Regions from separate parts of the Mesorhizobium sanjuanii genome, predicted to be linked through region 2. Evidence: riboswitches for the same ligand, from Rfam matches in the RefSeq annotation. Region 2 holds a riboswitch; the other holds the start of a gene.
What was found. A riboswitch is a leader RNA that binds a small molecule or an ion and turns the genes downstream of it on or off. The one in region 2 is predicted to bind thiamine pyrophosphate.
Positions count from the first base shown of each region.

Region 1: it holds a riboswitch for thiamine pyrophosphate, as region 2 does, so the genes downstream of both, thiC (phosphomethylpyrimidine synthase ThiC) here and CN311_RS23600 (YkoF family thiamine/hydroxymethylpyrimidine-binding protein) in region 2, are expected to answer to the same signal.

Region 1 covers NZ_NWQG01000172.1:14,524-19,810, reverse strand. Annotated here, with positions in the region: gene CN311_RS23320 (thiazole synthase) at 1-305, opposite strand, end outside; gene thiS (sulfur carrier protein ThiS) at 307-504, opposite strand; gene thiO (glycine oxidase ThiO) at 473-1,474, opposite strand; gene thiC (phosphomethylpyrimidine synthase ThiC) at 1,471-3,306, opposite strand; TPP riboswitch at 3,410-3,526, opposite strand; gene queE (7-carboxy-7-deazaguanine synthase QueE) at 3,804-4,541, opposite strand; gene queD (6-carboxytetrahydropterin synthase QueD) at 4,538-4,894, opposite strand; gene queC (7-cyano-7-deazaguanine synthase QueC) at 4,894-5,287, opposite strand, start outside.
Region 2 covers NZ_NWQG01000174.1:4,921-10,207, forward strand. Annotated here, with positions in the region: gene fhuB (Fe(3+)-hydroxamate ABC transporter permease FhuB) at 1-1,329, shown strand, start outside; gene CN311_RS23595 (siderophore-interacting protein) at 1,322-2,413, shown strand; gene CN311_RS23600 (YkoF family thiamine/hydroxymethylpyrimidine-binding protein) at 2,428-3,036, opposite strand; TPP riboswitch at 3,027-3,139, opposite strand; gene CN311_RS23605 (DMT family transporter) at 3,218-4,141, opposite strand; gene CN311_RS23610 (hydantoinase B/oxoprolinase family protein) at 4,211-5,287, opposite strand, start outside.

The DNA of each region.
Region 1 (5,287 bases), on a different contig from region 2:
TTGCCGATCACTTCGAGCTTGATCCAGCTCGTGCCGAACACTTCGCGCGCCATCTTCGCGGTCGTGACCGCCTCCTTGACGGAGTGGCAGCCGGCGGTGTTGGGCAGGATTCTCGTGCCGAGTGCGCGGATCAGCGACCAGAATTTTTCGCCTTCCCTGCCGCCTGCCATCTCACGCCGCAAGGAGACGGTCACCACCGACGCGTTCGACGCCTTGACCGCATCGGCAAGGATGGCAGGCGAAGGATATTGAGCCGTGCCGAGAAGCAGGCGTGAGGGAAGCGTCGCTCCGAAAAGCTCGAACATGCTAGCCTCCCTGCATAGGCGAGAGGATTTCGATCCGGTCGCCGTCGCTCAACTGGAACTCCGCCCGGTTGGCTTTGTGCACGAGGTCGCTGTTGACGGCGGTCGCCAGCCAGTCGCCCTCATAGTCGAGCGCGGCAAGCAGCGCCGCCAGCGTTGAGGCATCAACCTCAAGCGCTTCGCCGTTGACGATCAGGTTCATTGGCAAGCTCCATGGGTTTGTACTGACTGAAGACGAGTTCGGCCGCCTGGCGCGCCATGGCTGGGGCGAGCAGAAAGCCGTGGCGATAGAGGCCGTTGATCGCGACGGTGCTTCCGCGTGCCTCGACACGCGGCAGATTGTCGAAAAAGGTCGGGCGAACGCCGACACCAGCCTCAACGATCTCAGCCTCGCCGAATGCCGGGTGGAGCGCGCAGGCGGCGCTGAGCAACTCCATCATCGAGCGCGCCGTGACAGGTCCAGTGGACTGGCTCTCGATCATCGTCGCACCAACCATGAAACGGTGGTCGGTGCGCGGCACCACGTAGAGCGGAAAGCGCGGATGAAGCAGCCGGACCGGGCGTGACAGCGAGACATCAGGCGTGCGCAGGATCAGCATCTCGCCACGAACGCCACGCAGCCGGTCGTCGTCCGTCGCCATTCCCGTGCAGTCGATCTGGCGATCGAAACCGGAAATGTGCCGGGCATCGGCGCCGAAGCGAAATTGGACGCCCATCGCCGCGAGCCTGTCATGAAGTGCCGCCATCGTTTGGCGCGGGTCGAGATGGGCTTCGTCGGGGAAGAGCAATCCGCGGCGGAAGCGGCCAGCGAGGTCGGGCTCCAGCAACGCGATCTCATCTTCATCGAAGCCCCGATGACCCGACGTGCGGCTGGCGAACCGCTCGAGTTCGCCCGCATCGCGCGGTGCGGCCACGACCATTGTTCCGGCCCGCGTCACCTGGCCTGGCGTCGCCGCATCCCACCAGTCGGCGGCACCGCGTCCGAGATCCAGCACCGGCTGCTCGGCGCTTTCACGCTCGCACCATGGCGCCAGCATGCCGCCCGCGAACCACGACGCATTGCCGCCGAGGGCATGTCTTGTCTCGGCAACTGTCACCGCCGCGCCGTGTGTGGCGAGCTCGAAGGCGGCCGTGAGGCCAGCGACGCCGGCCCCTTTGACCAGCACTCTCATGGTCGGTCGTGCGCCTGCGGCATGAGCGGTGCGCCGGCCTCGCCCGCCGGCACATAGAGATCGCCGCCCTCGCGATATTTCGCCGCCATCGCCGCCATGCCCTCTTTCTGTGCCTCTGCGCGGATGTCGTGGGAGATGCGCATGGAGCAGAATTTCGGCCCGCACATCGAGCAGAAATGCGCCACCTTGTGCGCCTCCTTGGGCAAGGTCTGGTCGTGGAAGGACCGCGCGGTTTCGGGATCGAGCGACAGGTTGAACTGGTCCTCCCAGCGGAACTCGAAGCGCGCGCGGGAAAGGGCGTCATCCCTGACCTTCGCCGCCGGATGACCCTTCGCCAGGTCGGCGGCGTGGGCCGCGATCTTGTAGGTGATCACGCCAGTCTTGACGTCGTTGCGATCGGGAAGCCCGAGATGCTCCTTCGGCGTGACGTAGCAGAGCATGGCCGTGCCGAACCAGCCGATCATCGCAGCGCCGATACCTGAGGTGATGTGGTCGTAGCCTGGCGCGATGTCGGTCGTCAGCGGTCCAAGCGTATAGAACGGCGCCTCGCCGCAGACAGCGAGCTGCTTGTCCATGTTCTGCTTGATCTTGTGCATCGGCACGTGGCCGGGCCCCTCGATCATCACCTGGCAATCCTTTGCCCAGGCGATTTTCGTCAGCTCGCCGAGCGTTTCCAGCTCTGCAAATTGCGCGGCGTCGTTGGCATCGGCGATCGAGCCCGGACGAAGCCCGTCGCCGAGCGAAAAGGACACATCATAGGCGCGGCAGATGTCGCAGATTTCCGCGAAATGCTCGTAGAGGAAGCTTTCCCGGTGATGATGCAGGCACCATTTGGCCATGATCGAGCCGCCGCGAGAGACGATGCCCGTGACCCGGTCGACGGTCAGCGGGATGTAGTGCAGCCGCACGCCGGCGTGGATGGTGAAGTAGTCGACACCCTGTTCGGCCTGCTCGATCAGCGTGTCGCGGTACACCTCCCAGGTCAGGTCCTCGGCGATGCCGCCGACCTTTTCGAGCGCTTGATAAAGCGGCACCGTGCCGATCGGCACCGGCGCATTGCGCACGATCCAGTCGCGGATGTTGTGGATGTTGCGGCCGGTCGACAGGTCCATCACCGTGTCGGCGCCCCAGCGGATCGCCCAGACCATCTTTTCGACCTCTTCGGCCATCGACGAGGTGACGGCCGAATTGCCGATATTGGCATTGATCTTGACCAGGAAATTGCGGCCGATGATCATCGGCTCGCTCTCCGGGTGGTTGATGTTGGCGGGAATGATCGCCCGCCCGCGCGCCACCTCGTCGCGCACGAACTCCGGCGTGACGAAGTCGGGGATCGCCGCGCCGAAGGCTTCGCCGTCGCGCTCAAGCTTGCCGCGCAGGATCTCGCGGCCGAGGTTCTCGCGGATGGCGACGAACTCCATTTCAGGCGTGATGATGCCGGCGCGCGCATAGGCTAGCTGCGTGACCGCCTTGCCTGCCTTGGCCCTGAGCGGCCGATTGCGAATGGGAAATTCCGGCGTCAGGCGCTCGCCGGTAGCGAACCCATTGTCTTCCGGCTGCACATGCCGGCCGTCATAGGCCTCGACATCGCCGCGCGCCATGATCCAGTCGTGGCGAAGTCGGGCAAGGCCCTTTTCGATGCTGGTTACGACAGTCGGGTCCGTATAGGCGCCGGACGGATCGTAGACGGTGACCGGCGGCTCGCCGGCTGTCGGATGGACGGAGATTTCGCGCATCGGCACTTTGATGTGCGGATGGAGGACGCCGGACTTGTGGATCTTGCGCGAGGCGGGCAGTGGTCCCGTCGAAACAGCGGGGGTAAGGGCATTCATCGTGAGGCTCCTTTGCTCATGCATTGGAGACCCAGTTCTGTGCCGGAAGGATGAAAAGACGCTTCTGCCGACCTGCCGAAACAGGACCTCGGGCGTAAACTCCCGCAAAGCGCTTGCACCGTCCCTACGCCAGTATGAACTGGATCAGGTTCAACGGGTCACTGCGCCGCGAAAGCCAGCAGTATCTCAGCCCCTTGCCGGGACTCCCCTGGTGAATGCCTCAGGTTGAACGGGCCGGCGCTATTTTGTCAAGCGCATTCGTCCCGCAGCGGTGATCGACGACCAAACAAACCCAGCGGAAAAGCATGCTAGTATCGAGAGCAAGTGACGCCCCAGAGCAGCGGTGAAGCGCCCCCAATAAGGCGAGCCCTCATGCGGATTCGGTGCCTTTTCCAGCACGGTATTTTCGGGGCTTTCCGGAACAACGCTGCTGCCACCCAGTTGGGTGAGATTGCTATAGATGTCTGTCTTGCTCGTCGGCAATCCTTCCCCTTCGGCTAGACGCCCCGTTTGTTTCCCCAGAGCAGAACATGAAGCTGCGGCAGTACACGCGCCTCGAACCACCTGTCACGGGTCACCTTTTCAACCAGCCATTCCATGCGTTTCATCACACCGGCCATGTCGATCAACGCGCCTTCGTTGCCGGGACGGGGCGGCGTATGGTTGCCGGGCTGCAGATAGACGGGTAATTGCGGGTAGCGCGCCGCGGCGTCCTTGGCATAGGCATAGTCATCATCGTCGAAGACAACGAGCTTGAGCGCCATCCGCGGCTTATCCTGCGCCGCCTCTACGCAAGTGTCGAATGCGGCCCAATCCGTCGTCATTTCGCTTGAGGGCGGCTTGGGGCTGAGCACCAGCACGTCGAGATCAGCGAACCATTGCTTAGGCACCGAGCCTTGGGTTTCCAATGCAAAGCGGTAGCCCTCACCATGCCCGCGGTCGATCAGCCCGCCCAGCGGCTGGATGGCCGGATTGCCGCCCGACAGCGACACCATCAGGGGCTGACCGCCGGAAAGCGCAATGACCTTTTGCCAGACCGCGTCGGTTGACATCATCTCCCAATCACGGCGGAAGCGACGGTCCACCGCATGCAGGCTGTCGCACCAGGAACAGCGATAATCGCACCCGCCGGTTCTTACGAACACCGTCGGCAAGCCGATCAGCATGCCTTCGCCCTGAATGGTCGGCCCAAAAATCTCGCTCACGCGGATTCCGGGCTGCATTGCGTTAGTCATGGCCGGTATTCCGCCCAGGTTTTCGGCGTCTCGCTCACCCGCACGGCGGAGGTTTGTGGTAGCCGCACCTTGCACCAGTCGTAGAAGTGCCTAGCCAGACATTCCGCTGTCACACGGTCATGCCCCAGCACGTCGTTAAGATGCCGATGGTCGAACGTCCCATCGATGTAGTGCTTGAGCGCCGCCAAGTCTTGGTAGTCGCGCACAAAGCCATGTTCGTTCAGTTCGCCACCTGAAAGCTCCACTACGACGATGTAGTTGTGGCCGTGCAGACGTGCGCACTGATGATCTGGTGGCAAGGAGGTGAGCTGATGCGAGGCCGAGAAGTGGAACTCTTTGGTAATGCGGAACATCACGCGCTCCTTGTCTGGATAGCGTGGAGCCAGAAGTCTGCGTCCTCATAATCTGTCGGGTCGGTGATGCCAGCCAAATCGAATGCTTCGCGCCGTTCGACGCATGTCCCGCAGCGACCGCAATGACGTGCACCGCCCTTGTAGCAGGACCACGTCGCCTCGAACGGTGTGGCGTACTTTGCCCCCTCGGTGACGATGTCGGCCTTCGACATATTCACATACGGAGCGTACAGGCGGATATCGGCGTAGCCTGCGAGCGCATGGTTCTGCATCGTCTGAAAGGCGTCGATAAAAGCGGGCCGGCAATCGGGATAGATGAAATGATCTCCGCCGTGGACGGCAGTGGCCACCGCATCGGCCTTCTGCGCGGCGGCAACCCCGAAGGCGATGGCC
Region 2 (5,287 bases):
CGCAGTCTGGGCATCGCGCGTCACGGCAGCCGCTTCCTCGTCATCGCGCTTGCCGTGTGGATGGCGACCACCGTGGTCGCGGAGGTCGGCGTCATCGGCTTCGTCGGCCTTGCGGCGCCCGCGCTCGCCGCACTTTCGGGCGCGCGAACGCTGCGGCAAAAGCTGCTCGCCGCGCCACTGGTCGGCGCCATCCTGCTGTGGCTGACGGACGGGCTGGTGCAACTGGCGGCCGGCACTGGCGGCGAACGCATTCCGACCGGCGCCGGCACCGCACTTCTGGGCGGCCCCGTTCTGCTCTGGCTGCTGCCGAGGCTGCGCATGCTCGAATGGCCTGATCTCGGCGCGCATGGCGCTTCTCCGCGCAAGGCCGGCCATCCCTGGCTCATCATCCTGCTGTTGTTGCTGGCGATGCTTCTCTCCGCAGGGGTGGCGCTCATTCTCGGGCGTGGTCCGGCAGGCTGGTCTGTCGCCGGCGGCGACATGCTGGCCGATCTCGCCGCCTGGCGCGCGCCGCGCATCGGCGTGGCGGCGGCCGCCGGCGCCATGCTGGCAGTGGCAGGCGTGGTGATCCAGCGCATCACCGGCAATCCACTGGCAAGCCCGGAGGTGCTGGGCGTCGGCACCGGCGCCGGCGCCGGCCTGACCGCGGTGCTGGCGTTCAGCGTGGCGGCTGCGCCCGGTTGGCAATTTGCCGGGTCCGTGCTCGGTTCGCTGGCGGTGTTGATCGCCATGCTGGCGATCGGCGCGCGGGCGAAATTCGGCGCCGAGCGGCTGCTGCTGGCCGGCGTCGCCATGAGCGCGCTGTGCAGCGCCGTCATCACAGCAGCCATCGCGATGGGAAATGCGCAGTCCTACGTCCTGCTGCGTTGGCTCAGCGGCTCGACCAGCCAGGCGACCGGCGTCGATGCCTGGCTCATGGTCGCCTGTCTGGTGCTGCTGACGCTGCCGCTGTTTCTCGCCATCCGCTGGCTCGATATCCTGCCGCTCGGCGAAAATACCGCGCGCGGGCTGGGCCTGCCGGTCGCCAAAGGCCGGCTGATGCTGATCGTTCTCGCCGCGATCCTGACCGCACTTGCCGCGATGTTCGTCGGACCGCTGAGCTTTGTCGGCCTCATCGCGCCGCACCTCGCACGGCTGGTCGGCTTTACCCGCGCCCGAGCTCACCTCGCCGGCGCGGTGCTGGTCGGTGCGCTTCTGATGATCGTATCAGACTGGCTGTCGCGCATGGCGGCCTTTCCATACGAGTTGCCCGTCGGCCTGTTCGCCTCGCTGCTTGGCGGACCGTATCTCGTCCATCTACTCGCAAAAGGAGTACCGCGTCATGGCTGACATGCCGAGAAACCTCAAGGCGTCCGCCGAGATCGCGCTGTCTTGTCCGCAAGACATCATGCAGCGGCTTTGCGCCCATTTTGCCGATCATGGCGACGTCGCCATCGACGGCGCCTGCAGCCGCATCGACACAGCCTTCGGTTCGGCCAGCATGGAAGCCTGTCAGCGCTGCCTCAGGGTTTTCGCAGAGGGCAATGACGAGACATCCCTGGCCTATGTAAAACTTTCCATCGCCGAGCATCTTTTGCATTTCGCTTCGGTGGAGAACCCCGCAATCGTCTGGCAAGGCGATGGCGCGACCGGCCAGCCCTTGCCCTATTTCCGCGAGATGCGCGTCGTGCGGACCGCCAGCGTGACGCCGCATATGCGGCGGCTGACCCTGGCCGGCAGCGACCTCGGACGCTTCGCCACGGGCGGACTTCATGTCCGCCTGCTGCTGCCAAGGGATGGCGCCGTCCCCGCCTGGCCCGTCACCGGCGAGGATGGCCGCCCGGCATGGCCCGAAGCGGAACGGCGGCCGGACGTGCGCATCTACACGATCCGCCGCATCAACGTCGACAAGGGAGAGGTCGATATCGACTTCGTCCTGCATGACGGCGACGGCATGCCCGGCGCGCGCTTTGCCGCCAATGCACGGATCGGCAACATCGTCGGCATGACGGGGCCGGGTGGCGGCGAGGTCCCCGTGGCCGACTGGTGCCTGCTTGCCGGCGACGAAACCGCCCTGCCCACGATCGGCCGCATCGTCGAGGCGCTGCCGGCAGGCGTGCACGCCGTCATCCGCATCGAGGTTGCCAATGGCGGCGAGGAGCAGAAGCTGGTTTCGCCGGCCTCGCTGGACATAAAGTGGCTGCACAGGAACGGCGTGGCCCCCGGCAAATCGACCTTGCTTCAGGATGCGGTCCGGCAAGTCCGTTGGCCCGAGGACGGGCGCAGCGTCTTTGCCTGGGCCGGCTGCGAACACAAGAGCTTCCGCGCCATCCGCTCCTACCTCAGGCAAGACCGGAAACTGGCGCGCGACGCGCATCTCGTGGTCGCCTACTGGCGCTGCGGTTACGAGGGCGATACCGCACGAACAGACTGACCGACCGGTTCGACTTATCGCAAGCTCGGGCTGTTCGCCGACACGGTGAGATCGAGCGCGACATGGCCCTGCGGCGCGCCGAAGCGAAGAAAAGCTTCCGACAGCGTCGCGAACACCGGTCCGGCATCGCCTCTCAGCTTGGTGCAGAAATTCTTCGATTTGTCGAAGACGCCGGACGCCTTGAGGAAGTCGATGCAGCCATAGATCTCGTCCATGTGATGGCCTTCGCCGAGCGGATAGAGCGAGAACTGCGCGGCGACCTCTTGCCCAAGCCTTTCCGCAGTGTCGACATGCGCCCGCGCCGCGTCGATGCGCTCCGCCAGCGCCAGCTCGTGGCTGCCGCCGGAAATCGGCGTGCAGATCGGATCGTCGGGCTCGCCCGGGCAGCCGCGCGACACCGTTGCCGACAACACGCAATGCACGCCGCTTGCCGCCGCCGATGCGAAGAGATCGCGCATGGCCGGGAACAGCTGTTCGGGCGGACCGACGATCAGCGTCGAGATGTCGTCGGTCTCGATGCGGAAATTCGCCCGATATGGGTCGAACGCCGAAAGCGCCCCGAGGATGACGCCGACGAAATCGTCGCACATCGGATAGAGTGAAATCTGTGCACCTGAAAACACGGTCGCCTCGCTCCGCTGGCATTACCCAGATCAGCTTGAGGGACCGAAGGCTTGGCGCCTTACATCTCAGCCCCGGCAATGCGGGGCGCCCCTGTCGATAGGGCACACCTAACACCGGCATCCGACATGCGCAAGCAGCGGGCGCTCGCATGATCGCGCAGCGATGTCGCATGCGCCGAGTTCACGCCGCAGCCGCCGGCCCGGCCTTGCGCGACAGTGCCAGATACATCCCGGCCATCATCAGCAGCAGCGCCAGCCAGAACAGCGCGCCCGGCTGTTCGCCGAAGAAAACCAGGCTCCAGAGAATTCCGGCTGCTACCGCGAGATAGTTGAACAGCGAGAAGCGCGCTGGGCCGATGCGCGCGACCAGCGCGAAGAAAAGCCAGAAGAAGACGGCGTTGATCGCCGTGGCGATGACGAGCGGCAGCAGCCCCGACATAATGCCGCCGGGCGGCAGCACCGCGCTGCCGAGCACCAGCATCACCACGCCTGCCACGGCCGCGGCACCCAGCAGCGTTCCGGCGGCCATGGCGGCCGACGTGGCATCCGCCGGCCGCAGCCATTTGGCGCAATTGTTGGCGGCGGCGAACATCAGCGGCGCCGAAAGGGCGACCAGGAACCAGAACATGCCACCGTCGCCGATGACGCCGGCGCCGGGCGCCATGATGACCGCCACGCCAGCTATGCCCAGAAGCATCCCGAATAAGGTACGCTGGTCGAAACGCTCGAGCCCGGCCGCCACACCGATGAGCAGAGTGAGGATGGGGGAGAGGCAGAGCACCAGCGTCAGCACGGAAGCGTCGATATGCTCCGCCGCCTTGACCAATATGCCGATCGGCAGGCCGACGACTAGGGCGCCCATGACGACATAGGCGCGCAGATGCGCCGCCGACAGGGCGAAGCGTCCGCCGAGCACCACAAGCAGCGCCAGGACAATGCCCGCCAGCAGCGATTGCAGAAAGGCAAAGCCCATAGGCGGCCAGAGCGCTTCCGCGGCGAGGCGGTTCACCGCAAAGATGCCGCCATAGATCGCCGCGGCAAGCAGCAACAGCGCGGCATCCGCCAGGCGGAATCGTGCCAGGGATATCGGTCGATCTTCATGCATGGCCGCATCATGCGCCCGGCCTTGGCCAGGCGCCCTCCCTTTCCGGTCTCAGTGCAGAAGGCTTTCCAGTCAGCGCCGACTGGCGCGAAGCTCCGCCGTCCGTGCCTCGTCGACCATCAGCAGGCCGGGCTCGGCCGCATCCGTCAACGCAACGCCATAGACTGTCTCGGCATCCTCCCGGCTCAGCCAGCCGCGATTGACGGTCGCCACGACGCGTCTCGGCTCGCGTTTCAGCGGATCGCCGTAACCCCCACCGCCACAAGCGGTGAACTCGATCCTGGCGCCGTCCTCGATCGTCTCCTCGCTGAACGCCGGCAGCACGATCCTGTCGCCACCCCGGACCTTGATGGATTCGCTCTCCTTGCCGTCGCCGCCGCCCAGCACGCCGCGCGGCGGAAACGAGGTGCCGTCGGCCGCGTAGACGATCGTCATGTCGTGGTCGAGCGGGTAGAAGACGCCGCCGGTGGCCGGCGCGCCTTCGAACTCGCCAAAGCCCTGCGAGCCCGGCAGCACGCCGCGACGCTCGATGACGATCGGATACATGGATTCGTCGACCTCGACCGAGTCGAGTTGGATAAGGCCGGCATTGGCCGGGCCGCAATAGGTCAGCCAGCCGTCATAGCCGTGCCGGGCACCGCCGCCGGCATAGCCGACGAAGACCTGGTTGACATAGGATTTGCCGTTCTTGAACGGATCCTCGCCAGAGATGACGCCGACGCCAGCGGGAAGATGCGAGCCGCTCTCGGCCTGTCCGTATGGCGCGCCCATCCGCGAGAAGACACAATTGCCGGCGATCATCAGCCGGTCGTTGACATTGGTGGTGGCGACCGAGGTGCCGACCGGATATTTCGGCTTGCCCACGACGCTTCCCTCGCGCAGCAGCACCTTGATCTGCGACTTGGCGCCCTCATTGTGCGGGATGCTTTCGTCCAGATTGTTGAAGACGCCGATGCGGCAGGAGCCAGTGGCGGTGTTCTCGGACAGGTTCAGGCCGCCCGGCACATTGTCGATATTGTCGCGCGCATCGACGACGATCTCGCCCTTGGCCGGGTCGACATGGATGGTTAGCCGCACCGGAATGCCCTCGTCGGCCACGCCGGGCACCGGGTCGTGCCGCGTTTCATAGCTGTAGCTGCCAGCGGGCAA